3 regions of the Paeniglutamicibacter kerguelensis genome follow, and region 1 is predicted to be linked to each of the others. Evidence: riboswitches for the same ligand, from Rfam matches in the RefSeq annotation. Region 1 holds a riboswitch; each other region holds the start of a gene.

Region 1 (3,268 bases):
GTCCGGGTCCAGGCTGGCCGGTCCGGTGGATCCCGAGCAGCCGCCGACCATGTTTGCCGAGACCACAAAGTAGCGGTCGGTGTCCACGGTCTTTCCCGGGCCCACAAAGCCGTCCCACCAGCCGGGCTCCGTTGAGAGGCCGCGTGCAACGTGCGAGTCCCCGGTCAGCGCGTGGGCGATATAAACCGCGTTGGACGCGTCTTCGTTGAGCGTCCCCCAGGTTTCAAAGCCCAGCACCACGTCCGGAAGCACGCCGCCGGTTTCAAAGGTGTATTCACCCGTGCGGAGGTGCCGAAGGATCCCGTCCGGGGCATAGTCCAACGTCTGGGCGGTTTCGGCGTCGTAAAGCACCACGTCAGTCTCCACGCTCAACGAGTTACACCCTGCAGTTCAACCTCGGCCAGCGAGGCGACTGCCTCAAAGCCGGCCCGGAGGTCGGCAATGATGTCGGCAACGTTTTCAATGCCCACGCTCAGGCGCACCAGCCCCGGGGAAACACCGGCCGCGACCCGCTCGGCCTCGGTGAGCTGCGCGTGGGTGGTGGAGGCCGGGTGGACCACCAGCGAGCGGACGTCGCCAAGGTTTGCCACGTGGGAGTGCAGCTTCAGCGCGTCAACGAAACCTTGGCCGGCCTCGAGGCCGCCGGAGATTTCGAAAGCAACAATCGCCCCGATGCCCTTCGGGCCGTACTTGCGGCCGCGCTCGAACCACGGGCTCGACTCGATGCCGGCGTAGTTGACCGACTCGACCTGCGGCTGCGCCTCAAGCCAGTTGGCGACCTCCACGGCGTTGGAGACGTGGCGTTCGATGCGCAGCGACAGCGTTTCCAGGCCCTGGGCGATCAGGAACGCATTGAACGGGGAAACGGCCGAGCCCAGGTCGCGCAGCAGCTGGACGCGGGCCTTGAGGATGTAGGCAAGGTTGGCGCCGAGGATGCCGTCGACACCCAGGTCGCGGCCGAAGACCAGGCCGTTGTAGGACTCGTCCGGGGTGTTGAAGCCCGGGAACTTTTCCGGGTCGGCGGCGAAGTCGAAGTTGCCCGAGTCCACGATGACGCCGGCGATGGCCGTGCCGTGGCCGCCGAGGTACTTGGTGGCCGAGTGGATCACGATGTCCGCACCCCATTCGATGGGACGCACCAGGTACGGGGTGGCAAGTGTGTTGTCGACGATCAGCGGGACGCCGGCCTCGTGGGCGATGGCCGAGATCGATTCGATGTCCAGGACGTCCTGGCGGGGGTTGGATACGACCTCGCCGAAGAGTGCCTTGGTGTTCGGCTTGATCGCGGCGCGCCAACCCTCGAGGTCGTCGGGATCGGCAACAAAAGTGACCTCGATGCCCAGCTTGCGCAGCGTGTGCTTGAACAGGTTCTGCGTTCCGCCATACAGGCTGGGGCTTGCCACGATGTGGTCCCCGGCCTCGGCGAGGTTGAGGACCGCGAAGGTCGTGGCGGCCTGGCCCGAGGCCAGCAGCAGTGCACCGACGCCTCCCTCGAGGCTGGCGATGCGCTGCTCCACTGCGTCTTGGGTGGGGTTACCGATGCGCGTGTAGATCGGTTCCAGTTCCTGGAGCGCGAAGCGTGCGGCCGCGCTTTCCGCGGTCGGGAACACAAAGGCAGTGGTTTGGTAGATCGGCAGGGCCCGCGCGCCGGTGGTGGCGTCGGGCTCCTGGCCCACGTGGATCTGACGAGTTTCGAATGACCAGTCGTTTGACATCGTTCTCCCCTTCAAAGGAATCAAGGGGTATGCCCGTAACAGACACCTGTGGCGTCGTATGTTACGTAGGGGGCATGCCCGCGCTTGTCCTGCATCCTTGTGACGCAGGGCCTGGTCTTCACCCGGGGCACCCCACCGCGGTGGAGGGTTGCCGTCCAGCAAGCCGGGGCTTGTTGCTGGAACTCATGACCTTGTAAATCAGTCTGGCGCACGGAATTGCGGGCGCGCAAGATCATCTCAAAATATGACAATGCCGAAAAAGCGGAGCGGCGCCCCGATCTCGACCATGAAACCACCAGCCAAACTCAAGTTAGGCAATCCTAAGTCGAGAGCTAGATCACATCGTGCCATGATGGGGGCATGATGAGGTTGGACCATGTAACTTACGCTTGTGGACCCGACGGCCTCGCGGCAACTGCCGCTCGGATCGGCGCGGCCCTTGGACTCGAATCTGTAAAGGGCGGTATACACCCACGATTTGGCACCCGCAATGTCATCTTCCCGTTGCTGAATGACCAGTACCTCGAAGTTGTCGAGGTACTGAACCACCCGTCATCGGACAAGGCACCGTTCGGCCAGGCCGTTCGCGCCCGTTCCGAACTTGGTGGCGGCTGGATGGGCTGGTGCGTTGCGGTTGATGACCTGGCACCGGTCGAGGCACGCCTGGGCCGTGGCTCGGTGCCGGGAAACCGGAAGTTCCCCGATGGACAGGAACTGACCTGGCGCCAGATCGGCATCAACGGTTTGATCGCCGATCCGCAGGTCCCCTACATGCTGCGTTGGGATGACGGGACAGAAAACCTGCACCCGTCGAAGGCCCTGACGCCCGTCGGCAAGATTTCGTCGATCAGCATCGCCGGATCGAGCGAACGCGTCGCAGACTGGCTCGGACAGCCCGAGCAGTTGCCCGTCGGCGAAGTCAAGGTCGACTGGCAGGCACCCAACGGGACGCCGGGAATCCTTTCGGTGACCTTCGAAACCCCCAAGGGTTCCATCACGCTCTAGATGATTGATTCCAAGGGGTGACAGCGCAGGCAAGGGTGTCCAGACTCGAATTACTACCCGTATCGACCTTGGACGGTTCCGATGGACAACGACCTGGACACCCTTGCAACAGCACTGTACGCCTCGACGGACGACTTTTTGAAGGCCAATCCGCAGTTGCTTCCGTGGCGTCCGGCGGTCGGTTTGCAGCCGAGGATCACCGACGCGGAACTGGTCACCGTGTCCGTGCTCCAGGCCTTGCTGGGCTTCACCTCGGAACGCCGCTGGCTTCGCCATGCGAGGGCTGACCTCTGCGAATGGTTCCCACACCTGCCCGAGCAATCCGGCTACAACAAGCGCCTGCGGCACTTGGGAGAAACCCTCCAAGCCGTGATTGCCTACCTGGGCCGGGACACCGGCCTGTGGGCCGATGGCATCTGGGTGGCCGACTCCACCCCCGTCGAATGCGGGCGCTCCCGCGAGACGGCGCACCGCTCCGAGCTGGCGGGGTTCGCCGAATACGGGTACTGCGCCTCGCATTCACGCTGGTTCTGGGGCCTGCGCCTGCA
Region 2 (3,268 bases), on a different contig from region 1:
ACAGCTTGGTGACCTGCTCGTTTCGCTCAGGCTATCTGTGAACCCGGGGTGATTCAAGGGGGCGCGTTGAATCACTGTTCATGCTCGCGAAAACTCTGGCCATCGGTGCGGGCAGCACGGTGGGCTGCGGTGATTAAACAGGGGCTGTTGATGGAAACCCGGCAACAGGTCGTTGGTGGCTTTACCGTCGAGTACGCGAAGGGAACCAAAGCCAGAAGGGGGTGATGCTTTACTACCTGTGCGCGTCGACCGGATCGTCCCGGGCCAACGCCCGCCGACGCCTGGCCGCCGAAGTGCGGAAGCCGGGACGTGCCGCTCCGGTGTCCATTTCCAAGCGGCGGCCCCGAAAATACGGGCCCTCCGCCATCACGCTGCTGGGCCGGATCTGGACGTTCCGCGGGGAACCCTGCGGCAAATACCTGGCACCCATCATGGCCGAGGAACTCGAGCGGCTGGAGCGCTTCGGGGAACTCGGGACGCAGTCCGAGTTGTTCACCGACGAGGTCCGTCGCGATCTGCTGTTCATGTCAGCGGCGAGCATTGACCGGTATCTGAAGCCGCTGCGCGAGCCCCGGTACCCCTCGGTACTGTCCTCCACCCGGCCCGGGGCGCTGCTGCGTTCGGAGATCCCGGTGCGCTGGTCGGGCAAGCCCATGGAGCAGGAACCGGAGTTCTCCGAAATCGACACCGTCGCCCACTGCGGACACAGCCTCAAGGGCGAGTTCCTGTATTCAACCACTCTCACCGATGTGTTCACCGGGTGGACCGTCAACACGTACGTGAAGAACCGCGCGCACCGCAATATCGTGACCGGGATCGACCTGCTGGCCCGGTCGCTGCCCTACCCGATCCGCGGATTGGATGTACAACGGCAGCGAATTCATCATCCGCGAACTGAAAAACTCCTGCGACGAACGCCGGGTCACGTTCACCCGTTCGCGCTCCGGGAACAAGAGCGACGACGCCCACGTGGAGCAGAAGACCTGGTCCCGGGTCCGTGAGCAGGTCGGCTACCTCCGCTATGACATACCGGCCGAATCGGAACTGCTCAACGAGGTCTGGGAACTGGATCGGATCTTCGCCGCCTACCTGCTGCCCCAGCAGAAACTGGTCGAGAAGACGCTCGCCGGCGCGAAGGCCACCCAAGTCCATGACAAACCGGCCACACCGCACAAGTGCGAGATCAGTCATCCCAGGGTGAAGAAGATGCCGGCGATCCGCATGAATGCCACCTTCAAGAGGATCCGGGTCATGGCGCTCTCACGCCAGATCATGGTCCTGACCGGCCGACTGGAAACCCTGTCCGCGGCCAATGGTGGCACCGCAACCAATCACCTCACCCAGACCCGATCATGAAGCAGTCATTTTCCGGAAGTTTTCCTCTGAGGCAACGTATTGATCTTCCCGGAGGTTTTTACATGAAGCAACAATGAGCCCAGGGGTCGATCAAAGTACAAATGTGACGCCATTCATTTGCGCAGTGCTACGCAACCTTGTAGAAATATGAACAACAACCATCCAGAGCGGCCGAGAGATCTGGCTCAATGACGCCGCAGCAACCCCTCCCCTTAATTGGGCGGTAGGTGCTCACGCCAGAGTCGATGGAGAACCAATCATGGTCGCTGAGTCACACCTGCACACCTTCGATGTTGATACTGACCCAAATATTTTTGGGCCCGTTTCACTGGAAGCCCTCGCAAGCAATGCGCCGGCTCGACACCTGCTCAAGCTGACGCCGGGTGTTCCGCGAAGCGGGCACTACGATGAGCTGGCCGCGGTTTTCCGACCGGTGTTTGCCCGGATTGCGGAAGGCGCCAGCGAGCGCGATGCCACTCGGACGCTCCCTTTCGAGCAGGTCGGTTGGCTCAACCGCGAGCGTTTCGGTGCCCTGCGGATTCCGGTCAGCGAGGGCGGCTATGGCGCAAGCCTGAGCGACCTTTTCCGCCTGCTCATCGAACTTGCCGAGGCGGATTCGCAAGTGGCGCACCTATGGCGTGCACACATCGCTTTCGTCGAATCGGCGCTCATGCTGCAGGACGCCGCCGTGCGCAGCCGCTGGACCGAAAGAATCGCCGCGGGCCAGATCGTCGGCAACGCCTACACCGAACGCGGCGGAAACACCTTGGGCTCGCTCAACACCACGCTGGAGCAGCGCGGGGAACGATGGTTCGTGACCGGTGAAAAATACTATTGCACCGGCACCATCTATGCGGACTGGGTTGCAGTGGCAGCCTCCCACCCGAATCTTGCCGGCCGCCAGATTGCCCTGGTTTCCACGCAGCGCTCCGGCGTCAAGATCTACGACGACTGGGACGGGTTCGGCCAACAGCTCACCGGGACGGGCTCCACGACATTCCAGGATGTTCCGGTCGACACATTGTTGCCGGAGGAACAGCAAATCAACGACCCGGAATCCGCGATCTTCCAGCTGGTGCTGCTTGCCGTGCAGGCCGGAATCACGCGTGCGGCGCTGAACGACGTGCGATCGGCGGTGCAGGCGCGGACCCGAACGTTCAGCACCGGAACGGGTGTCCCGATCCGAAACGAACCGCAGGTCCTGCAGCTGGTCGGCGAAATTTCGGCTGCCGCCTTCGCCACGGATTCCATTGTCTTGGCCGCCGTCGCGGAAATTGAAATCGCCCTCGGCGATGATTCGCTCAGCCCGGCCGAGCGCTTCGCGGTGTGCGAACTGGCCGCTGATCGAGCGCAAACGATCGTCCAGCCGATGGCGCTCGCGGCAGCGACCAAACTCTTTGACGGACTTGGGGCCTCGGCAACGGCCAAGGGCTGCAACATGGACCGTCATTGGCGAAACGCACGCACGGTTGCCACCCACAATCCCGCAATCTACAAGGCACGCATCGTTGGCGACTACGAGGTCAACGGAACCGCTCCCAAGCGCCTCAACGCCGTCGGCGACCTCGGCTCAACCACCGGAACAGCCGGCTACTAAGGCCTTTCTGTTTCGACAACCTTCCTTGAATTGGATCGCTTTGGCGACCCGCGATTCCCCCTACCCCTGCAAAGGAACATCATGAGCACGACTTCCGCACAACGCCAGATCCGTTTCAATGCCTTCGACATGAACTGCGTCGGTCACCAATCTCCCGGGCTGTGGAAGCACCCGAAGGACCAGTCCGCACGCTACAAGGACCTGTCCTACTGGACCGATCTTGCCAAGACCCTGGAAAAGGGAAAGTTCGACGGCATCTTCATCGCCGATGTGCTGGGCACCTACGATGTCTTCGGCGGTTCCAACGAGGTGCCG
Region 3 (3,268 bases), 510 kb from region 1:
ACGCGCCGGCGCGGATCCGGGCGTCGGACCCGGTTTCGTGGCGGTTTCCGGCCCTGCCTCCGCCGGCTTTGCGGGCATAGGCAGGTTCGGGGCCGCAATCGTAGAGCCGCCGAGGAAGGCGACCAGGAACAGCAACACATACACCGACATCAGCCCCAGTGCCACCACTCCGGTTTTCTTGAGCCGCAGCAGGCGTCTGCCGGATGGGTCGACGAAGACGGGTTCGCTTGTTGCGGCGGACGGTACTCGGTCAGGGGTTTCGCTAAGAGCTGGCATCGGTGACCAACGATAATGCATGCCGACAAAGGTCACAAAATGGTCACGGCAGCGGGGACGGCCGTGCGAAGCCAGCTATTCCGGTCCCGACATGGCCCGCTACGGCACGAGCATGACCTTGATGGATTTTCGCTCGTCCATGGCTTTGTAGGCCTCAGGGGCCTGCTCCAGGCCCATCACCGTGTCAAAGACCAGCCCGGGATTGATGGCCCCGGACAGCACGTCCTCCAGCAATTCGGGCAGGTAGGCCCGGGTGCTGGCGGCCCCGCCAGCCACCGAGATGTTCTTGGAGAACAGCACCGAGATCGGCAGCGGGTCATGCCCATGCGGCACACCGACGAAGCCCAGCGCACCACCGGGCCGGGTGCAGGCCAGCGCCTGTTCCATCGATTCGGCGGTGCCCACGCATTCGAGCACCGAGTCGGCCAGCACTCCCCCGAGCAGCTCGCGCACCTTGGCTGCGGCTTCCTCCCCGCGTTCGGCGACCACCTCGGTGGCCCCGAATTCGCGGGCCAGCGCCGCCCGGTCGGCAGGCCTGGACATGGCAATGATCCGGGTGGCGCCCAGCCGCTTGGCCGCCAGCACCCCGCTCAGGCCCACCGCGCCGTCGCCGACCACCACGACGCTGCGGCCCGGTGCCACCTTGGCCCCGAGCGCCGCATGGTGTCCAGTGCCCATCACGTCCGAGAGAGCAAGCAGCGACTTGGCCAGTGCCTCGTCCGGGTTGCCCACGCCCGGGACCGGCACCAGGGTGCCATCGGCGTTGGGAACGCGCACCGCCTCGCCCTGGCCGCCGTCCACCGGCAGCCCGTGCTCGTCGGTCCCGCCCCAGACGGCCCGGTGCTCGCAGGCCACTTGGACGCCGTTGCGGCATGGCGGGCAGTTCCCGCAGCTATTGGCCCAGGGGGCAACCACGAAGTCCCCAACCTTCAGCGTCTCCACCTTGTCCCCGATTTCGGTGACGACGCCGATGAATTCGTGGCCGATGCGCCGTGGCTTCGGGATCTGGTTGACCCCGCGGTACGGCCACAGGTCCGATCCGCAGACGCAGGCGGCAGTGACCTTGACCAGCGCGTCTGTGTCGGCGAGCAGTTCCGGGTCCGGGCAGTCTTCGACGCGGATGTCCCGCGGTCCATGGATCAGGGTGGCTCGCATGGTGTACCTCCGGAAGCTGGGGTTGGGTGTCTGTTCTTCTCAGCCTATGCCTCCGGCCGGGTACACGTCCTCCTGCCAAGCGATGACGGATTGTTGCGGTTCCTGACTCAGCGGTGGCGAAGTGTCCGTTCACCAACGTATGGTTGGAACAGCTTCACGAATTCTGGTTGCTTATGGCAAAGCTCCGACTGACCAGGTACCAACCCCATTGTTGTACGGCGGGTGGTTCGGATGACGAAGCGGCCTTCGCACGCATTCCTGCGGCGGGGGCAAGGACAACCAGCTTCAAGGATCGTGCCCCATCATGACTAGCCACCTTCACACAGCACCCGCAACCTCCGCCAATCCCCTGCCGCGCTTTGCCGGCGATTGGATCACCGCCTGGCTCGACCACGACCCCGGCACCGGGCTCCTGCAGCTCGGCGCCGGACCGTCCGAATGGCTGTTGCAGGCCGTCGCGCCGGAGAAACTCGCAGCCGCATTGGAGGGGCGCGGCCCCGTCGAGGTGCAGTTCAACCCGGAGCTTCTGGTGCTGCTGTTGCCCGGAGCCTTCTCCTCGGCCGGAACCTCGTTCTTCAGGTTGCGCGGCTGACGTTCCAGTACCCCCATCCGTACTGGACCGCCGGCCGCCGTTCTGGACCTCCGCTCCCTTAAATGTCCAGCACCAGGCGCCGGCCCTTGCACCGTGAAACACATATCATCATGGTCTCCCCGGCCTTGCGCTCCTCGTCGCTGAGCAGCGAGTCGCGGTGGTCTACCTCCCCGGAAACCACCGGGGTTTCGCAGGTGCCGCAGATGCCCTCGCGGCAGGAATTCAGGACCATGATGCCCGCTTCCTCCAGCGCGCCGAGGATGCTGGTGCCCACCGGCACGTTCACCTCCAGGCCGCCGGTGGTCTCCACCGTGAACTCGTGGTCCCCGGCCGCCGGCGCGCTCGCGGCAGGGTCAGCAACAAATCGCTCGAACCGGTAGCGACCGGAATCCTGCCAGCCGGCGGCGAAGCCGGATATGAAATCCAGCAGCGGGCCGGGACCGCACACATAGGTGTGGAAGCCGGCCGTGGGGTCCCCGAGCAGCTCCGGGAGCGGGTAGAACCCGGATTCGTCGTCGGCGTGCAGGTGCACCTTGCTCCCGTAGGCGGCCAACTCGTTGGTGAACGCCATGGAGCTGCGGCTGCGCCCCAGGTAGACCAACCGCCACGGCACGCCGGAGTCCTCGGCGGCGCGCAGCATGGGCAGGATGGGCGTGATGCCGATGCCGCCGGCGATGAACAGGTACTCGGGCGCCGGTGCCAGCTCGAAGTTGTTGCGCGGGTGCCGCACCTTGATCCGTGCCCCGGGGCGCAGGTCCTCGTGGATGTAGGCCGATCCGCCGCGCCCCGCCGGTTCTCGCAGCACGCCCAGGCGCCAACGCTTGTCGCCCGGCGCCGAACACAGCGAATACTGGCGCAACAGCCCGTTGGGGAGCAGGACGTCAATGTGCGAGCCCGGGCTCCAGTCCGGCAGGGCCAGGCCCGCCGGGTGGGCCAGCTCCAGGGAGACCACCGAACCGGATTCGCGGTTGATCCCCGCCACCTCCACGTCGAAGAAACCGTCCTCGGAAACGAGGATTCCCCCTTGCGGGTCTTCAACGACGGGCTGTTCGCTTGTGCTGATCACGATGCACCTCCAGTGCTGTGTATTTCAAGGCTGTGGTTATGCGGGGTGGTTGTGGTGGTTTCCGAGGGGACGGGCGGCGGGCCGAATACGTCCAGGGCCGCCAGCACCGCCAGCGAGGCCTCGCGCGGGGCGATGCTCACGCGCACCCCGGACCCGGCGAAGGCGCGCACCGACAACCC

Evidence for each region. A riboswitch is a leader RNA that binds a small molecule or an ion and turns the genes downstream of it on or off. The one in region 1 is predicted to bind S-adenosylmethionine.
Region 2: another riboswitch for S-adenosylmethionine. It lies ahead of JOF47_RS20870 (acyl-CoA dehydrogenase family protein); the one in region 1 lies ahead of JOF47_RS02805 (bifunctional o-acetylhomoserine/o-acetylserine sulfhydrylase).
Region 3: another riboswitch for S-adenosylmethionine. It lies ahead of JOF47_RS00525 (hypothetical protein); the one in region 1 lies ahead of JOF47_RS02805 (bifunctional o-acetylhomoserine/o-acetylserine sulfhydrylase).

Annotation. Positions count from the first base shown of each region.
Region 1 covers NZ_JAGIOF010000001.1:628,326-631,593, reverse strand. The annotation lists gene metX (homoserine O-acetyltransferase MetX) at 1-366, opposite strand, end outside; gene JOF47_RS02805 (bifunctional o-acetylhomoserine/o-acetylserine sulfhydrylase) at 369-1,715, opposite strand; SAM riboswitch class IV at 1,791-1,906, opposite strand; gene JOF47_RS02800 (VOC family protein) at 2,076-2,720, shown strand; gene JOF47_RS02795 (IS982 family transposase) at 2,802-3,268, shown strand, end outside.
Region 2 covers NZ_JAGIOF010000004.1:337,891-341,158, reverse strand. The annotation lists gene JOF47_RS20880 (hypothetical protein) at 225-1,001, shown strand; gene JOF47_RS20875 (hypothetical protein) at 970-1,356, shown strand; SAM riboswitch class I at 1,512-1,608, shown strand; gene JOF47_RS20870 (acyl-CoA dehydrogenase family protein) at 1,616-2,953, shown strand; gene JOF47_RS20865 (LLM class flavin-dependent oxidoreductase) at 3,035-3,268, shown strand, end outside.
Region 3 covers NZ_JAGIOF010000001.1:116,477-119,744, reverse strand. The annotation lists gene JOF47_RS00535 (hypothetical protein) at 1-276, opposite strand, end outside; gene JOF47_RS00530 (zinc-dependent alcohol dehydrogenase family protein) at 376-1,431, opposite strand; SAM riboswitch class IV at 1,584-1,713, shown strand; gene JOF47_RS00525 (hypothetical protein) at 1,736-2,023, shown strand; gene JOF47_RS00520 (PDR/VanB family oxidoreductase) at 2,082-3,089, opposite strand; gene JOF47_RS00515 (histidinol-phosphate transaminase) at 3,086-3,268, opposite strand, start outside.